4 regions of the Clostridium sp. SY8519 genome follow, and region 2 is predicted to be linked to each of the others. Evidence: predicted binding sites of a transcription regulator. Region 2 holds the regulator's gene; each other region holds the start of a gene.

Region 1 (3,152 bases), 460 kb from region 2:
CTCCATTTTACTTTTGCGGCCTTCACACCGGACAGTTTCAGTGTGCATGTCATTTTCGGCACCAGGTACTGCTTTTTCGGTGTCAGGGTTCTTGCTGTTTTCCCGGATGCGGCGCGTGTAACCGCCATCTTCTGTCCTGCGGCCGCTTCCTGCGCATGCACAGTGGATACCGGCACTCCGGCTGCCACCACTACTCCCGCACAGAGGAACACGATTCCTGCCTTTCTGATTTTCCCAAATCTTCTTTCCATTATCGATTTCCTCCCTTTTTATTTTTAATCTCTTAAAATACAGCATCCGGCTATCAGGTTGCGCAGATCCTGTATTTTTCTCCCTAAGCATACACCTCTTTCCGCATGATGTCCATGGCGCGAAATAACGCATCCGCACCGTTTTATCCGATCCCGCTGCGCTCCGTTTTCAGAAAAACGGGGTTTTCTTTCTGCTTCTGCTGTTTCATAATAGAAATGCATTGCCAGACCTCCGTCATCGGATCCGACTGGAATTGCAGCAATACCGCAGGACGGGATACAAACAGAAAGTGAGGATAAACTATGCCAGTGATTGATCCATCCGTAATTCTGAAAGAAGGCAGTATCGTGAAAGGCCGGGTCACCATCGGTGCGGACAGCAGCATCTGGTACAACGCCGTGCTCCGCGCAGAAGACGATACCATTACCATCGGCCGGGGCACCAACATTCAGGACTGCTGTGTGATCCATGTGGACGCAGGCGCGCCGGTGGTGCTTGGGGACCATGTCACAGTAGGACACGGAGCCGTCCTCCATGGCTGCCGGATCGGTGACAACACCCTGGTAGGCATGGGCAGCATCCTGTTAAACGGCGCGGTCATCGGCAAAAACTGTCTGATCGGCGCAGGGGCGCTGGTGACCCAGCATACCGTGATTCCGGACAATTCACTGGTCATGGGTTTCCCGGCAAAAATCATCCGCCCTCTGACCGCCCGGGAAATTCAGGAGAATCAGGAAAGCGCCCTGGAATATATCCGGCTGAGCAGACAGGACTGATCTCCCGCACCTCTGCCCGTTGTATAAAACTCCCCTTTTTGCCATTTTTGATAACTTTTTAACAAAGTTTACAATTTTTTTCAACAGAATTATGTATTTTTTAGTATAATCGCTGAAAAATATGAAAAAGAATGGTATGATACATGCTGGAGATGGGATTTTTTTCTCTAATCAGGTAAAACGTGCCATCCGATGGCACAAATTTAAAGGAGGTTTTTACCAATGGGAACGATTAAAGTAGGCATCAATGGATTTGGCCGGATTGCGCGGGTGATTCTTCGCAGCCTGGAGGAGCGAAGCGATACAGCAGATATTGAGATCTGCGGCATCAACATTCACAACGCAGACTTTAAGAGAATGGCATATCAGGTAGAATACGATTCTGTATTCGGCCGTTTCCAGGGTGACGTAGAAGCTACCGATACCGGTATCCGGATCAACGGAAAAGACATCCGGGTCTTCAGTGAAGATGATCCGGCAGATATCGACTGGGCCGGCTGCGGTGCGGAATACGTCATTGAGTCCACCGGAAAATTCCTTACCAAAGAAGCAGCTTCCAAACATTTCAACGGCGGAGCCAAAAGAGTCATCCTGACAGCCCCCGCCAAAAGTGACGGTATCCCAACGTTCGTCATGGGCGTAAACCACAACGACTACGATCCGGCTACTATGACTATTGTCTCCAACGCAAGCTGCACCACCAACTGTCTTGCACCGCTGACGAAAGTCATCCATGATACCTTCGGCATCGAAAAGGCGCTGATGTCCACCATCCACGCTTCCACATCCAAGCAGAAGCCTGTGGATTCCAACGGCGGCCGTGACTGGAGAACCGGACGTTCCGTATTCAACAACATCATTCCGTCCACCACCGGCGCAGCCAAGGCAGTGGGCAAAGTAATTCCGGAACTGAACGGCAAGATGACCGGCATGAGCTTCCGGGTGCCCAGCAACGATGTCTCTGTCGTGGATCTGACAGCAGAATTAAAGACCCCGGCTACCTACGAAGCCATCTGCGACGCAGTCCGCAAAGCTTCCGAAACCACCATGAAAGGCATCATCGAATATAACAACGATGAAATTGTTTCCGCCGACCTGCGGGGCAATTACAACACCTGTATCTTCGATGAGAAAGCCGGAATCATGCTGGACGATACTTTTGTAAAACTGATCGCATGGTATGATAATGAATGGGGCTATTCCAACAAAGTCATTGATCTTGTGATGCATGTCGCAAGGACAGACGCCAAAGCCTGAATCACGAAATCCGTATCGGCCGCTGACTGGTCGATACGGATTTTTTTGCTGAAAAAAGGCAGCCCGCGGGATGCTGTGGGGGAAATACAACATCCCGGAACTGCCGTCAGAAAAAGGGGCTGCTTACTTTATTCAAACATATCACGGATCCGCCGTTTTGTCTCGGTGTATCGTTTCAGCGGAATCGGCACCAGGCTGTCATCCTGCATAATCACCTGATAGGGGCGAATCTGTGAGATAAAGTTTACATTAATAATATATCCTCTGTGAATCTGCAGAAACGGACGGGACTCGCCCACGCTCTGACGAAACACCGCCAGATTGTCCCTGGCGGAAAGATCGCCGTCCACCGTATGCACAACCGTATGCTTGCGGTCTGCCATAAAATACAGGACCTCATTGGGATGCAGAAAATGCACCACCCCGTCCTTATCGGTAAATACGATCCGCACATCCGAAGACATTCTGCCGGCACGCCGCTCCGCGTATTCTTTGGCAGCTGCGCCCAGCATGGCGTCCCGGTTCTCTCTGTCACAGGACTCCCACTCATCCAGCGGGCTGGAAATGCACAGATGTTTTACTTTCAGCAGATTGTTAATCAGTTCCCAGACCATGACACACCTGCGGGAACCGATGGCGATCTCTTCCTCGTTTTCATCGCTGAGCATCTGATATCTGCCGATGACGGTACATGTTTTGCCGCTGTTCTGCGCAATCAGAAACTCCTGGTTGGTCATGTGGGCCGCCGTAATCTGCCGGGAATATCTTTCCACACTGTCCCGGAAGGCCCGCATTCCTATTTCAAACTGATCCCTGCGCTGATCCCTGCGGGAACCGATCCAGGTAACATCGATCGAACAGTAAGAA
Region 2 (3,152 bases):
TTCAGCAAATACTGTGATGAACTGTCCGGCGGTCAGAAGACCCGGGTGGCCCTGGCCCGGCTGCTGGTGACGCAGCCGGATCTCCTTCTGCTGGATGAGCCCACAAACCACCTGGACATTGAATCCATCAACTGGCTGGAAAATTTTCTCCTGAACTATAAAGGAACGGTGATCATTGTTGCCCATGACCGTTATTTTCTGGATCGGGTGGTGTCCAAAGTCGTGGAGATCAGCTGTCATGCGGCCCATGTATATAAGGGGAATTATTCCGAATACGCGAAAAAGGCAGAACAGCGCAGAGAAGAGCAGATCCGCGCTTACATGAATCAGCAGCGGGAAATTGCCCGGCAGCAGCAGGTGATCGACAAACTGAAGTCCTTTAACCGGGAGAAATCTGTTAAGCGGGCGGAAAGCAGGCAGAAAGCGCTGGATAAAATACAGCGTCTGGAAAAACCGGAGGAAGAAAAGGGCGGAATGACTCTGACCCTTCAGCCGGAGGTCATCAGCGGAAATGATGTGCTGGATGTGGAGGGATTAAGCAAGTTCTTTGGCAGCCACACGCTGTTTTCTTCCATTGATTTTCAGATCAAACGGGGAGAGCGGGTCGCGCTGATCGGCCAGAACGGAACGGGAAAGACGACGATCCTGAAAATTCTGAACCGGAAGCTGCCGGCGGATGCCGGGAGCTTCCGCCTGGGAACCAATGTAACCATCGGGTACTATGATCAGGAGCAGCAGGAACTGCATGACGAAAAGACCCTGTTTGAAGAACTTTCCGATGCGTATCCGCATATGACGGAGACAAAGATCCGGAATGTGCTGGCGGCATTCCTTTTTACCGAGGATGATGTCTTTAAGAGGATCGCTGATTTGAGCGGCGGGGAGCGGGGACGCCTTTCCCTGGCGAAGCTGATGCTTTCTGACGCGAATTTCCTGATTCTGGATGAGCCTACGAACCATCTGGACATTGAGTCGAAAGAAATTCTGGAATCCGCCCTGCGCAGATATGAGGGGACCGTTTTGTTTGTGTCCCACGACCGGTATTTTATTAACCGGGTGGCTACGAGAATTCTGCACCTGACCAGACATGCGCTGGTAAACTATATCGGAAATTACGATTATTTCGCAGAAAAAAGGGAAGTCAACGAACAGGCTGTGTTTGGCGGCGAAACAGAGACTGCCGCGGCGGAAGCTTCATCTGCTGCCCAATCCGAGGAAAATTCCGGAAAAGAAGATTACGCGGATCAGAAGGCACAGAAAGCAGCCAGGAAAAAACAGGAACGGGAAATCCGGAACGTGGAAGAACGGATTTCAGAACTGGAAGAGAAGATCGGGCAGATTGACCAGCTGTTTATGGACCCGGAAACGGCGAAAAATTCCGCGAAGCTGAATGAGCTGAGCGCGCAGCAGCAGGAATTAAAGGAAGAGCTGGAGACCTGTTACGAAACATGGGAAAGTCTCATGTCGTAATCAACAGGAAATTCTGCTATAATCTTTACATGATAACGGAGGTAGACGACAAGTGGATAAACAGATTTCTCCTGCGGTAATACGCAGGATGCCGCGATACTATCGGTATCTGACAGAGTTATTGGAAGAGGGAACCGAACGTATTTCATCCGGAGAATTAAGCAGAAGAATGAAAGTCACTGCATCCCAGATCCGTCAGGATCTGAACAATTTCGGAGAATTCGGCCAGCAGGGATATGGGTACAATGTGCAGTATCTTCATGATGAAATCGGCAAAATTCTTGGAATTGACCATACGCATAATATGATTATCATCGGTTCCGGACATCTGGGCCAGGCACTCGCCAATTATTCCAATTTCAAAAAAAGAGGGTTTGAAGTAGTGGCGCTCTTTGATGTGGATCCGGCACTGAAGGGAAAAAAATCCGGCGGTGTTGAAATCCATATGATGGAAGAACTGGATGAGTTTGTAAAGTCAACCCCGGTGCATGTGGCAGCACTGACCCTGCCGAAGGCCTATGCCAGAGAAGCGGCGGAGCATGTGATCGCCCTGGGGATCAAGGCCATATGGAATTTTGCCCATATGGAAATGGACCTGCCGGAGGACGTGACGATTGAATCCGTGCATCTGTCCGACAGTCTGATGCATCTGTCCTATCTGATTACAGACAAAGAGCGCCAGTCCTGACGGATTTTTGGAAAAAGGGGGCCATGGCCGTACGAAAACGGCAGGAAAGCAAGCATCTTACAAAGAGTGTCGGAAAGAGAGGCAGCGATGCAGGAAATTCTTTCAGGCAGCACCATGCAGCAGTGTGATCGCAGTACGATGGAATACTTCGGTGTGATTTCACCGGTTCTGATGGAGCGTGCCGCACTGAAAATCGCAGAGTATATCATTCATACAGCGGATCGGGAAAAGGATCGTATTCTGGCTGTCTGCGGCAGCGGAAACAACGGAGGCGACGGAATTGCCGCCGCCAGGCTGCTGTGTCTGGCCGGATATCACGCGGAAATTTATTTCGCAGGAAACAGGGAACATGCCAGCACGGAATGCGGCCGCCAGCTTTCCATCGCGGAAAAATACGGGATCCCGATCCATACGGAATATCCCCCGGGCAGATGGACGGTATTGCTGGACAGCCTGTTCGGCATCGGGCTAAGCCGACCGGTTTCCGGAAGATACGCGGAGCTGATTCGCCGGCTGAATGACAGTAAAGCCAGAAAAATCGCAGTGGATATCCCGTCGGGGATCCATGCGGACACAGGACAGGTTATGGGGTGCGCGTTTCGCGCGGATGCTACGGTAACTATGGGATTTTACAAGATGGGGCAGCTGCTCTATCCCGGAGCCGCCTGCTGCGGCCGTCTGATCCGTGCGGAGATCGGCATTGATCATCGAAGTCTCCTGGGACATTCGCCGGATGCCTGGAGCATGGAGAAAAATGACCTGGTTCGGATGCCGGAACGCCGCAATGACTCCAACAAAGGATCCTGCGGACGGGTGCTTCTGGCGGCCGGCAGCCGCAATATGGCCGGAGCCGCGATCCTGGCAGCCCGGGCGGCATATGCGGCGGGCTGCGGCCTGGTGCGTATCCTGACGCCGGAATGCAATCGCATCCCCCTGCAGACCGCAGTGCCGGGCGCGATCCTGACCGTATATGACGAGGAGGGGTGCGAATCCC
Region 3 (3,152 bases), 750 kb from region 2:
TTTTACTTCTACCGGAGTCTTGCCGATTGCCTTTGCGATTTCAACAATCTTGTCTTTCATCTCATCCGGTGTGTTTCCGCCCTGGATAACCTCAATCAGTTTCATTACAGGAGCCGGATTGAAGAAATGCATGCCGATTACCGGACGGTCCAGACCAGCGCCGATCTCTGTGATGGACAGGGAAGAGGTGTTGGTTGCGAACATACAGGTCTTCGGAACGATGTCCTGCAGCTCTTTGAATGTCTGCTGTTTGATTTCCATTACTTCCAGAGCTGCCTCAACGATCAGGTCAGCCTCTGTACAAATATCTTTGGTACCTGTAGTGATTTTTGCAAGAACTGCATCTTTTGCAGCTTCTTCCATTTTTCCTTTGCTTACTAATTTGGTAAGAGATTTCTCAATCTTTTTCTTGCCATTTGCCGCAAATTCATCATTGATGTCACACAGATATACTTCATATCCTTCGGTTGTTGCAAATGCCTGAGCAATACCACTGCCCATTGTTCCTGCGCCAATTACTCCAACTTTCATTCTGAAGTCCTCCTTAAAATATAAATTTTTTTAAAGTCATATATCATTAACTGCGGAGGCAGTTAAATGCAACCGGAACAAACCTACGCTCTCATAATACGGAATCCCGCAGGATTCCGTCCTATGACAGAATAAATTCTTATCCTCACCGAACAAGCGCTGATCCTGTATACTTTGCAGGATTCAGAGTAAGGGGAGCCCGGGTCAGGACTCCCCCGTTCTGTCATCTGAATCGTATCTTACATTCTGATTCGAATGAAATTATGCTCTTTCTACGATGGTAGCGCAGCCCATGCCGCCGCCGATGCACAGAGTAGCCAGACCGTATTTTACTTCCGGTCTCTTAGCCATCGCATGCAGCAGTGTTACAAGGATACGGCATCCGGAAGCTCCAACCGGATGTCCGAGCGCGATTGCGCCGCCGTTTACGTTTAATTTTGCAGGGTCAAAGCCAAGCTCTTTGCCTACTGCAACAGACTGAGCAGCGAATGCTTCGTTTGCTTCATACAGTCCCAGGTCATCCATTGTAAGGCCGGCGATCTTTAATGCTTTCTTGGTAGCCGGAACAGGTCCGATACCCATGATCTTAGGATCGCAGCCAGCCAGTGCGCCTGCTACGAAAGTAGCCATCGGTTTTACGCCGAGCTCTTTTGCTTTCTCTTCGCTCATCAGAACGACTGCAGCAGCGCCGTCGTTGATACCGGAAGCGTTACCTGCTGTAACCAGTCCGCCTTCTTTGCCGGAGCAGCATTTTAACTTGCTGAGGCTTTCTGCGGTTGTGCCCGGACGAGGTCCCTCATCGGTATCTACCATAACGGTTTCTTTTTTCTTCTTAACCGGAACCGGAACGATCTCATCTTTGAATGCGCCGTTCTCCTGAGCTGCTACTGCTTTCTGCTGAGAAGCTGCTGCGAACTCATCCAGTTCCTCACGGGTCAGTTTCCACTGATCGCAGATATTCTCTGCGGTAATCATCATATGATAGTTGTTAAATGCATCCCACAGTGCATCGTTAACCATGCAGTCAACTAAGGTATTGTTGAACATTCTGTATCCGAAACGTGCTTTCGGCAGTGCGAAAGGTGCCATGGACATGCTCTCCATACCGCCTGCAACAACTACGTCTGCCTGGCCAGCCATGATCATGTTGGCTGCTTCGTTCACACATTTCAGACCGGAACCGCAAACTACATTCAGGGTAAATGCAGGTGTCTCAACCGGGATACCGGCTTTTACGGACGCCTGACGTGCCGGGTTCTGTCCCAGGGTAGCCTGGATAACACAGCCCATCATTACCTCATCTACATCGGTAGGTTTGATGCCGGCGCGGTTCACTGCTTCTTTGATAACAACAGATCCCAGCTCTACTGCCGGAGTATTACCAAACTGTCCACCCATTTTACCGATAGCAGTACGGCATGCGCCTGCTAATACAACTTTGTTTGCCATTATTCTTCTCTCCTTTTTGAACTTTTTACCTGATCCGCACTTTGCAGCACAGACCAACGCTAGACATATAAATACTACCACTTCAACCGCAAATATGCAACTCGACTTTTGGCAAAATCGAATAAGAAACGGCAATATTCTGCCTGCTTTTTGTTAACTAGTTTCAAGAGATCACATGCAAACTCTGATAATTATTTAACATTCTATCTGGAAATAATAATACCACTTTCCCTATCTTATTGCAATTGTACAAGATGATTTTATTGAACTTAATCCTGTACAAAATCGATTTTTCCAGTGTTTAAGCGCATTTGCAATATGTGTGCCAGACCTGCTTTTTTACTTTCGCTGAGTGTTTCTTTATATGAAATGAGAAGATTCTTATATTTTGCAGTCAGATGCCGCAGCGGGCCATAAAAAATACAGCAGAGACACCGGGGAAACTCCGGCGGCTCTGCTGCGCTCTGCTTACAGATTTTTTACTTTTGCGATATCAATCATGGTCATGGAATCCTGCGCGGTCTCCAGGCTGCGGGCCAGGGCGTTCGCGGTATCCATGGAAGTCAGGCAGTTAATTCCCGTCTCAATAGCCGTACGCCGGATCAGGAATCCGTCCCGGCTCTTGTCCCGTCCCTGGGTCGGTGTGTCGATGACAAGATCGATTTTATGTCCCAGCAGAAGGTCCATTACCGTAGGAGATTCCTGTGAGATCTTGTTTACCTGACGGGCATCCACGCCGTGCTCCTGCAGATAACGGGCCGTACTCCTGGTGGCGTAGATCCGGTAGCCAAGCTTTTCAAACCGCTTTGCGACTCCCACTGCCTCCGGTTTGTCCGCGTCTCTGACCGTCATAATCATCTGCTTGTATTTCGGCAGACGGACGCCGGCGCCGAGAAATGCCTTGTACAGCGCTTCGTTGAAATTCTTTGCAATGCCCAGACATTCGCCGGTGGATTTCATCTCCGGTCCCAGGCTGATCTCTGCGCCCCGCAGCTTCTCTGTGGAGAAGACGGGCATCTTGATGGCAATATAATCCGCCTCCGGTGCCAGTCCCGGCTCATATCCCATGCCGCGTATGGTCTCACCCATAATGACACGTGCTGCCAGATCGACGATGGGAATACCGGTTACCTTGCTGATATAAGGTACCGTTCTGGAAGAACGGGGATTTA
Region 4 (3,152 bases), 140 kb from region 2:
CTTCCCGCAACGGTTCTTACCGGCATACGGATGTTTCCGGCACAGCTTTTACGCTGAACGGGCTTAAGAGCGACCGGGAATATTACTTTAAGGTTCGCGCATACCAGACAAAGGAAGACGGCAGCCGTGTCTACGGAAAAACAAGCGGGATACTGTCAGCTTCCACCAGCCAGACCAACAGCTTCCATCTGGTAGCCCGCAGCAAGACACATCTTCGGTCAGGCGCGGGAACCGCATATCGTGTCCGGAAGTCTGTGAAAAAGGGCACAAAACTGCAGTTTGTACGCTGGACCAGTGATAAGCATGGGGCTGCCTGGGCAAAGGTAAAATACGGATCTTCTGTATACTATGTAAGCAGGAGCATGGTCAAGTATCCGACACCGAAAATCCGTGACCTGCGGGGCGTGTCTGCAGGTGCTTCCGGCGTAAAACTGTCCTGGAAGAAAACTTCGGCAGCGTATTATAAAGTTTATCGCTCCACGAGCAGCGCTACCGGGTTCCGCTGCGTCAAAAACACCAGGACGGCGTCCTGGAAAGACACCACAGGAAAAGCAGGAGTTACGTACTACTATAAAGTGCGCGGCGCGAAGAATTACAACGGCAGGCGATGCCTGGGCGCTTTTTCTTCTGCAGCTGCAGTGCGGAGATAAGCATAAGCACATCTAAGGAAAGCGAAGCAATTAGAAAAATCGGATAAGAGAGTAGAAAAAAAGCCGGCAGTTCTGGACGGATCCCTTCACCGGGGCGGCAAAGGAGACAGATCCTTTTCGAAGACAGAACTGCGGCTTTTTATATAAGAGCTGATATTTTAATAGTTTTCCTGCAGAGATTTTTCATGGTTTTACGGAAGCGGAAGGAAGACCGGCCTGCGCTGCCGGAATACAGTATAGTAGCGGAATCCGCAGCTTTTTAACAGATCCGGAAGACGCTGAAAATCATAGGCAATGTGTTCCGATTTGTGGGCATCGGCCCCGGTGGTAATGATTTCGCCGCCCAGCTCCCGGTAGCGGCGCAGAATATCGGTGCAGGGATTTGGCTGGGACAGTCCGTATTTCCAGCCGGCGGTGTTGACTTCGATGCCCTTGCCGGCGTCGATTAAGGCAGTGAGAATCGGATCAATGAGTTCCCGGTAGGCGGCATAGCTGTAATCCGCATCCCGGTTCGGGCCATAGCGCACCACATAGTCGATATGTCCGTACACGTCGAAGCCCTTCCAGGCGGAGATGTTTTCCAGAATGGAGCGGAAGTATTCCTCATAGGCCTCCCGTTCCGTACGGTTTTCATAATAGGACGGATAATACGGATCTTTGCCGTGCACCAGGTGGGAAGAGCCGATGACGTAATCATAGGCGTGGGATGAGACAATGGCGGAATGCCGGTCCGCCAGATGAGGCTGCAGACCCAGCTCAATGCCGTAGAGAATCTCAATCTGTCTGCCGTACGCGCCCTGCAGCTGCCGCACCGCCTGTTCGTATGCAGCGAGATCCAGGTCAAAGTTCACGTCATCATAGGGATAATCCAGATCCTCGTGGTCCGTGAGGCAGATGCCGGAGAGACCGCGGGTGATGGCGGCTTGAACCATGTCCTGCGGCAGGGCGTCGCTGTCTCCGGAAAAATTTGTGTGCATATGTGTATCCCAGTACATGGGTAAAACCTCCTTTGCAATCCCTCTGATTTTAACACAGAGGATATTTCGGAACAAGGCGCATAAAAAGCAATACAAAAAAATGCAAAAAAATAGTTGCATTATTTTGCAAAAGGTATTATTATGTCAGTGTAAAAGATTGATAATAATTTAACAAAAACAAAAACAGACAAGAATAGAGAAAAGGTAGGAGGAATCAACATGTCAGTAAAAGTTGCAATTAATGGTTTTGGTCGTATCGGTCGTCTTGCTTTCCGTCAGATGTTCGGCGCAGAGGGTTATGAAGTGGTAGCTATCAATGATCTTACCAGCCCGAAGATGCTGGCGCATCTGCTGAAATACGATTCTACACAGGGCAGATATCAGTATGCTGAGACTGTTAAATACGGAGAAGATTATATTGAGGTAGAAGGCAAAGAGATCCACATCTACGCAGAACCGGACGCAAACAACTGCCCGTGGGGTAAGCTGGATGTTGATGTAGTTCTGGAGTGTTCCGGTTTCTACACATCCAAAGAGAAAGCACAGGCGCATATTAATGCAGGCGCGAAGAAAGTCGTTATTTCCGCACCGGCAGGCAATGACCTTCCTACTATTGTATATAACGTAAACCATGAAACACTGACCAAAGATGACACCATCATTTCCGCAGCTTCCTGCACCACCAACTGCCTGGCTCCCATGACACAGGCGCTGAATGATTTCGCCCCGATCAAATCCGGAATTATGTGCACCATTCATTCCTATACCGGTGATCAGATGACTCTGGACGGACCGCAGAGAAAAGGCGATCTGAGACGTTCCCGTGCAGCAGCAGTGAATATCGTTCCGAACAGCACCGGCGCCGCAAAGGCAATCGGCCTGGTAATTCCGGAACTGGCAGGCAAACTGATCGGCGCCGCACAGCGTGTTCCTACCCCGACCGGTTCTACTACCATCCTGAATGCAGTGGTAGATAAGGAAGTTACCGTGGATGAGATCAACCAGGTGATGAAGGCCGCTGCCAATGAGTCTTATGGCTACAATGACGAGGAGATCGTATCTTCCGATATCATCGGTATGACCTATGGCTCTCTGTTCGATGCGACCCAGACCATGGTTCTGCCGTTAGGCAACGGCATGACGCAGGTACAGGTAGTATCCTGGTATGACAATGAAAACAGCTACACCAGCCAGATGGTACGTACAATCAAATATTTCGCAGGTCTGAAATAATAAGATTTCTGTGATTCTTGCGGGGGTGCTGCGTATAGGAAAGATATGCACACCCTCGTTTTTTATGCGGTGCGGCCGTCCGATTTTCGGATTTTGCTGCCGGAAAAGTGGATTTTCGTGCGGAAGAAAGATTCGGTGCGGGAACGCATTTCAATCCTGGATTTTCCTGCGAAGGATTTGACATTGCCCGGGGATAATGAGAAAATAAAAAGAGCGACTGTACGACAGAAACAGAGACCAGAGAATTCAAAAAAAGGAGAGCAGTGATTATGTTAAATAAACTTACTGTAGA

The links. Region 2 encodes Rex, which represses fermentation and respiration genes when NADH is low (regulators of the CRP and FNR family bind a similar motif). Its sites were predicted from a motif close to ATTGTTAANNNNTTAACAAT; they were not measured.
Region 1: gap (type I glyceraldehyde-3-phosphate dehydrogenase) is a predicted target of Rex. The motif match lies at 1,075-1,094, and genes of this name have one in related genera.
Region 3: CXIVA_RS08515 (acetyl-CoA C-acetyltransferase) is a predicted target of Rex. The motif match lies at 2,164-2,183, and genes of this name have one in related genera.
Region 4: gap (type I glyceraldehyde-3-phosphate dehydrogenase) is a predicted target of Rex. The motif match lies at 1,784-1,803, and genes of this name have one in related genera.

Annotation. Positions count from the first base shown of each region.
Region 1 covers NC_015737.1:2,105,619-2,108,770, reverse strand. The annotation lists gene CXIVA_RS09870 (Ig-like domain-containing protein) at 1-251, opposite strand, end outside; gene CXIVA_RS09860 (gamma carbonic anhydrase family protein) at 555-1,028, shown strand; gene gap (type I glyceraldehyde-3-phosphate dehydrogenase) at 1,251-2,285, shown strand; gene CXIVA_RS09850 (LytTR family DNA-binding domain-containing protein) at 2,414-3,152, opposite strand, start outside.
Region 2 covers NC_015737.1:2,568,142-2,571,293, reverse strand. The annotation lists gene abc-f (ribosomal protection-like ABC-F family protein) at 1-1,470, shown strand, start outside; gene CXIVA_RS11870 (redox-sensing transcriptional repressor Rex) at 1,523-2,158, shown strand; gene CXIVA_RS11865 (bifunctional ADP-dependent NAD(P)H-hydrate dehydratase/NAD(P)H-hydrate epimerase) at 2,246-3,152, shown strand, end outside.
Region 3 covers NC_015737.1:1,819,468-1,822,619, reverse strand. The annotation lists gene CXIVA_RS08520 (3-hydroxyacyl-CoA dehydrogenase NAD-binding domain-containing protein) at 1-531, opposite strand, end outside; gene CXIVA_RS08515 (acetyl-CoA C-acetyltransferase) at 793-1,980, opposite strand; gene carB (carbamoyl-phosphate synthase large subunit) at 2,449-3,152, opposite strand, start outside.
Region 4 covers NC_015737.1:2,712,277-2,715,428, reverse strand. The annotation lists gene CXIVA_RS12570 (GH25 family lysozyme) at 1-650, shown strand, start outside; gene CXIVA_RS12565 (histidinol-phosphatase HisJ family protein) at 842-1,645, opposite strand; gene gap (type I glyceraldehyde-3-phosphate dehydrogenase) at 1,847-2,860, shown strand; gene CXIVA_RS12550 (phosphoglycerate kinase) at 3,130-3,152, shown strand, end outside.